Regions from separate parts of the Thermoanaerobacterium sp. RBIITD genome, predicted to be linked through region 2. Evidence: riboswitches for the same ligand, from Rfam matches in the RefSeq annotation. Region 2 holds a riboswitch; the other holds the start of a gene.
What was found. Region 2 has a riboswitch for cobalamin ahead of CPG45_RS03545 (ABC transporter substrate-binding protein). Riboswitches for the same ligand answer to the same signal wherever they lie in the genome.
Positions count from the first base shown of each region.

Region 1: it holds a riboswitch for cobalamin, as region 2 does, so the genes downstream of both, CPG45_RS14635 (ribonucleoside triphosphate reductase) here and CPG45_RS03545 (ABC transporter substrate-binding protein) in region 2, are expected to answer to the same signal.

Region 1 is NZ_LT906662.1:3,014,799-3,018,340, forward strand. Features, by position in the region: gene CPG45_RS14630 (Fur family transcriptional regulator) at 201-644, shown strand; cobalamin riboswitch at 720-902, shown strand; gene CPG45_RS14635 (ribonucleoside triphosphate reductase) at 1,103-3,172, shown strand; gene CPG45_RS14640 (anaerobic ribonucleoside-triphosphate reductase activating protein) at 3,169-3,542, shown strand, end outside.
Region 2 is NZ_LT906662.1:746,933-750,474, reverse strand. Features, by position in the region: gene CPG45_RS03550 (S41 family peptidase) at 1-1,185, shown strand, start outside; cobalamin riboswitch at 1,263-1,433, shown strand; gene CPG45_RS03545 (ABC transporter substrate-binding protein) at 1,722-2,669, shown strand; gene CPG45_RS03540 (FecCD family ABC transporter permease) at 2,671-3,542, shown strand, end outside.

The DNA.
Region 1 (3,542 bases), 1.1 Mb from region 2:
TATTGATAATCTTATGATTATAAATAATGAGGCAAATTAAAAGCTCGAATCAATAATATCTACTAATTTAAATCTATATTACTGAACAAAAATGAATCCCTGTGGAATAAAGAGTAACAATTGTTATTGACATATGACAATAATTATTGTAAACTATGATTCTGAACATACGTAAAATAAAAAACTGGTGAGGTTTTACTATGAAAGATGAAATGTTATCAGATATAATAAAAATTTTAAAGTCGGATGGTATAAAAATAACTGTTGAGAGACGGTTGTTAGTAAATGCATTTATAAGCAATCCAGATATACATTTTGATTTTGACAAATTGATTTACATTGTTAAAAAAGAAAAACCCCACTACGGAATCGCAACTCTTTACAGAAATTTAAAACTTTTAACAAAAAAAGGCATAGTATTAGAAAATGTAATCGAAGAAAAAAAGTACTATGAGCTTATGATGTTTAATAAACAGCAAATTCATGCGCATTTAATATGTAAATATTGTGGAAATATAGATGAATATAGTAATCCGGATTTAATAAAATATATTGAAAAAATAGATAAAACATATGATTTTGATGTATATCATGGCGATTTAAATTTTTATGGAATTTGCAGTAAGTGCAAAAAAAACAATTGACAAATACATAATGACATATTATACTATATATTGAGAAGTAGAATTATACATACACAATATTTTGTAATTAAAATTTAATAATTTACGGATACAGGTGTCTAATCTTTTAGATTAGATTTAAAAGGGAAGCAGGTGAAAATCCTGCACGGTCCCGCCACTGTAATGGTGAGTTCTTTACATTTATGCCACTGAGAAATTGGGAAGGCGTAAAGAGCGATGAGCTTAAGTCAGGAGACCTGCCTGTATTTTATTACTGACTCTACGAGCGATAGAGGAAGTGGTTTAATAAGTGTAATTTAGACTGTAAACCTCTTAACAGTATGAGTTAAGGGGTTTTTATTCTTTCTTTATGCTTAAATTATGCCGAAAAATATAAGTAAACTAGGGAGATGCATTAAATAATATTAATAATATAATAGATTATGCTTTTCAAAAAAATTCATTTGGAGGTCTTAAAGATGAGAGTTATAAAAAGAGACGGAAGAGAAGTAGAATTTGACAAGTTTAAAATTGCCAATGCCATATTTAAAGCTTTTAAAGCGACTGATACAGGTACATTTGATGAGGCATCAAGCATTTCAGATGAAGTAACTAAGTATCTTGAAAGAAATTTTATTGATAGGCTACCTTCTGTAGAAGACATACAGGATATTGTTGAACAGCATCTCATTGAGCATGGATATGCAAAAGCCGCAAAAGCTTATATTTTATACAGAAAGCAGCATCAGGATATAAGGAATTTCAAAGATATGTTTATGGATATTGAAAAAATGGTTGACGAATATATAGGAAAGCTTGACTGGAGAGTAAATGAAAACAGCAATATGAGTTATTCGTTGCAGGGCCTAAACAACCACATATCCAGTACAATAACGGCACAATACTGGCTTAACAAAATATACCCTGAAGAGGTAAGAAATGCCCATAAAAACGGCGACCTACATATTCATGACCTTGGACTTTTGTCTGTTTACTGCTGTGGATGGGACTTGAGGGATTTGCTGTTGTCAGGTTTTACAGGTGTTGAAGGTAAAGTTGCAAGTAAACCGCCGAAGCATTTTAGGACTGCACTTGGGCAGATCGTCAATTTCTTCTACACTCTTCAGGGGGAAGCAGCGGGAGCGCAGGCCTTTTCAAATTTCGATACATATTTAGCACCGTTTATATATTATGATGAATTGACTTATAAAGAGGTAAAGCAAGCGCTGCAGGAATTTATATTTAACATAAATGTACCGACAAGAGTAGGATTTCAGACACCTTTTAGCAATATTACGATGGATCTTGTCGTGCCGGATATGATGGAAGATGAACCTGTTATAATTGGCGGAAAGATGATGGATAAAACTTATAAAGACTTTCAAAAAGAAATGGATATGTTAAACCTTGCGTTTGCAGAAGTTATGATGGAAGGGGATGCAAGCGGCAGGATATTTACATTTCCTATACCGACTTATAATATCACTAAAGAGTTTGATTGGGATAATCCTGTTATCGATAAAATAATGGAAATGACTGCAAAATACGGGCTTCCATATTTCAGCAATTTTGTAAACAGCGATTTAAATCCCGAAGATGCCAGGTCGATGTGTTGTCGCCTTCGCTTAGATAATAGAGAACTCAGAAAGCGTGGCGGAGGACTTTTTGGAGCAAATCCGCTGACTGGCTCAATTGGTGTTGTTACAATAAATATGCCGAGAATTGGCTATTTATCAAAGACAAAAGAGGAGTTTTTTGAAAAACTTGGAGGGCTTATGGATGTTGCCAGGACAAGTCTTGAAATAAAGAGAGAAGTACTTGAGAAGATGACAGAGGTTGGCTTATATCCATATGCTAAATTTTATTTGAGAGATATAAAGAAAAGGTTTGGCTTTTATTGGCAAAACCATTTTAATACAATAGGACTTGTCGGCATGAACGAAGCACTTTTAAATTTTATGGGTAAAGGCATAGCGAGTGATGAAGGTAGGGAATTTGCCCTTACAGTACTTGACTTTATGAGGCATAAACTTTTTAAGTATCAAATAGAATCAAATATACTGTACAACCTGGAAGCATCACCAGCAGAAGGCACATCCTATAGGCTTGCAAAAAAGGACAAGGAATTGTATCCGGATATAATAACCTGCGGTGATGATGTGCCGTATTATACAAATTCTACGCAGCTTCCGGTTGACTTTACCGACGATATATTTACTGCTCTTGACCTACAGGAAGAATTGCAGTGCAAATATACAGGAGGGACTGTACTGCATGGGTTTATCGGTGAAAGTATAAGCGATGTAAATACATGCAAGGCGCTTGTTAGAAAAATAGCGTATAATTATAGAATACCTTATTATACTATAACACCGACTTTCTCAATATGCCAGGATCACGGTTATATATCGGGAGAGTATTTTGAATGTCCGTACTGTGGTAAAGAATGTGAGGTTTACAGCAGGGTTGTAGGATATTATAGACCCGTAAAGAACTGGAATGAAGGTAAACAGAAAGAATTTGAAGACAGAAAGGAATTTGTCGTATGATATATGATTTTATCCCTGTATCACTTGTTGATTTCCCGGGGAAAATTTCAGCGACTGCTTTTATAAGCGGCTGCAATTTCAAATGTCCATACTGTCACAATTCTTGGCTTATACCTGTAAGAGAAGGAATTCGTGATGAAAAAGATTTTTTCAAGTACTTGAAAAGTAGGACAAGGCTTATTGATGGTGTTGCAATAACAGGTGGCGAGCCGACATTGTGGAAAGGATTAAAAGACTTTATAAAAGATATAAAATCGCTTAAATTCAGTGTAAAACTTGATACTAACGGGTCTAGGCCGGATGCATTGAAAGAACTGATTGATGACGGATTGATTGATTATATAGCTATGGACATAAAAGCACCTATAAA
Region 2 (3,542 bases):
AATAACAAAAATGTGGTAAATAGGTATAAATATTGGGGCAAGATAATAAATGAAAAACAATATGTTATTCCAGTTGTCTTTAAATATTTCGAAGGAAATTATGCAGCAATATGCGATATAAATAAAGATGATCCAAAAAAATATGGCATTGAAAGAGGAAGTATATTAAAAAAGGTTGGAGATTTAACTATAGATGAGTACATAAATTCTCTAAGAGATAAAGCATTTTTACAATATGATTTTAAGCGAAATATATTAAAGAAAGACCAATTATTGATATATACTAAAAATATAGAGAATATTAAGCTGATACTGTTGACACCTGAAGGAAAATCTATAGAAAAGGAAATAAAAAGCATAGAATATACACCACCTAAGTCAGATAATAATAAACTTCCCAATTATCAGAGCTTAATATTGAAAGAAAATAGAATCGCATATTTGAAAGTAAGAAGTTTAGATGGTTTGTCTGTTGATAAAGACCATGATGGTATATATAAATTTTTAAAAAGCATAAAAGATTATCCATATTTGATTATTGATATAAGAGGAAATGGTGGTGGAAGTGATTACTATTGGATGAAAAATATAGTCCCATATCTTACAGATAAAGCTTTGAGTGCCAGTAATTATTTAGTTATAAGAAACGGAGATTATATAAAACCATTTTTTAAAGCGAAATTTGGACCAGGTTTTAATAGTTTAAAATCGACTAAGGAATTACCGGACAATCTCAATTTTCCATATGAGCTAAGAGGTGATTTTGGTAAATTTTCTTATGATGCAAGAACTGTATCGTCTAAGGACCCAGTTGGCTTTAAAGGTAAGATATACATTCTTACAGATGGATATGTATATTCATCGGCAGAGAGTTTTGCTGCATTTGCAAAAGCGACAAAATGGGCGACACTTGTCGGAACAACTACAGGCGGTGATGGCATAGGAACAGATCCGGTTTTATGTGCACTTCCAAACAGCGGTCTTGTTTTCAGGTTTAGTGCAGATATGGGTATAAATCCTGATGGAACTATAAATGAAGAGAAACATACTTCACCTGATGTATATGTAGAACAATCTTATAATGATTATTTTAAATTAAGCATTGATGATTATAAGAAAAATGACTTAAATGATATGCTTAAGTATGATACAGTTGTAAAAAAGGTTCTTGAAATTGCAAAGTAAATTAAGATAAAAAAATACAAAGAAAGATAAAATATTTACATTGACGCATTTTTATTTTCGTCCTATAATATAGTTAAAATTGAATTAAGTCTTAAGGTCCGAAAGGATAATAGGGAAAGCGGTGTGAAACCGCTGCAGCCCCCGCTACTGTAAGCGATGATGAGATCCAAAGTACCACTGGTATACCGGGAAGGTTGGGTTAAAGATGAATCGCAAGCCAGGAGACCTGCCTTAAGATTAGTTTACACCTTCGGAGGGGAGGAATGGTACATATGAATTATGTGGTTATTGGGCTTACCTCGAGGGTAAGCCTTAATTTTATGTTTTAAAGACTTATACTTCGCATTACTGCGTCAGTCATCGGCTCAAAAGCCCTCACATATTTCACTATATGCTTAGGCTTTTTCGAATTGACTTTCTTGTCCTATATCTAAATCTTTAAAATGTTAAAGTAGTTCGTTATATGCTTACCATTATATTGTAAATATGAGCAAAGATAAATTTCAAAGATTTTTAAGCTAAAGGAGAGGATTTTAATGAAGAAGTTTAAAAATATTTTAATATTCACAATCATATCATTACTTGTAATATCACTTGCTGCATGTTCACAGAAAACAGCATCGAAGTTTGCATCAAATACCGAAGCTAATAAAACAGAAGTGAAGACTACATTTCCATTAAAAGTGACAGATTTTATGGGAAGAGAAGTTACAATAGATAAAGCACCTAAAAGGATTGTATCGCTATCGCCGTCAACAACAGAGCTAATTTACGCACTTGGCGCAGGTAAGAAAGTCGTAGGTGTTACAGATTATGATGATTATCCGGAAGAAGTTAAAAGCGTAGCAAAAGTTGGTGGATTTAAAGGACCAAATATGGAAGCTATTGCGGCACAGAAGCCTGACATCATTTTTGCATCAACACTTTCAGGCAAAGACCAGATGGATGCACTTCAGAAGACAGGTATACCAGTACTAGTTCTTGAAGCAAAGGATATCAATCAGATTTACGATTCAATAAAGATAATTGGACAGATTACTGGAAATGAGAAAAAAGGCGATGAAGTCATTCAAACCATGAAAGACAAAATAAAGGAAATATCCGATAAAGTAAAAGATTTACCAAAAGTAAATACATTCTTTGTTGTTGATACAAATGGAAATTTTACGGCTGGCAAAGGTACTTTTATTGATGAACTTATTAACTTAGCAGGTGGAAAAAATGTCGCAGATGATGTAAATGGATGGGCACAGTACAGTATGGAACAATTGCTGCAAAAGAATCCGGATACTATAATAACATCACCACATGCCAGCAACTCAAATAACATAAAGGATATGCAAGGTTACAAGGATACAAAAGCTGCTAAAGATGGAAAGATATTTATAATATCGAATGATGACATTATAAACAGAGCATCAAATAGAATAGTCTTAGGACTTGAAGAAATAGCCAAAGATTTACATCCGGAGGCTTTTAAATAAAGTGAAGATAAAGTACAGTGTATATTTCATAATAACACTTATAATCTTGCTTGCATCACTGATGCTTTCAGCATCAGTAGGTGCAGCAAAGATACCTTTAAAAGAGTTAATTAATATACTTTTAGGTAGTGGAAACCCTACTAACAGAATGATATTGATGCAATTAAGACTTCCGAGAGTTGTTGAAACAGCCATTGTTGGTATGGGTTTATCTGTCACAGGGACATTTTTTCAGGGCTTATTGAGAAATCCTATGGCAGATCCTTATGTCCTTGGGATATCATCTGGTGCAGCACTCGGTGCGACAATAGCAATAATACTTGGCATAGGTTTATTTGGACTTCAATTTGCAGCATTTTTGACAGCGCTTATAACTATTTATGCTGTATATATGCTATCAAAAAAAGGCACAAAGGTATCCATGGCAACAATGCTGCTGGCAGGTATTGCCATAAGTGCATTTATGTCATCACTAATATCTTTGATGATGCTTCTACACCATGACCAGATGTCACAGATAGTCTTCTGGACTATGGGTGGCTTTAGCCTTATAACATGGAGTGAAGTGTTTTACACCACACCTGTAATTATAGTGGGCAGTACCATTTTATATATATATTCAAGGGATTTAAATGCAATTATAACTGGTGAAGAAATAGCTGAGCACCTTGGTATAGATACAGAAAAAGTGAAAAAAGTCATCTTAATAGTAGGGTCAATAATTACGGCTTCATCTGTATCGGCAGGTGGCATTATTGGATTTGTAGGTCTTATAATACCACATATATCCCGGCTTATTGTTGGTTCAGATAATAGAGTATTAGTTCCATATAGTGCGATTACCGGCGCAGCCTTTTTAGTTCTTGCTGATAC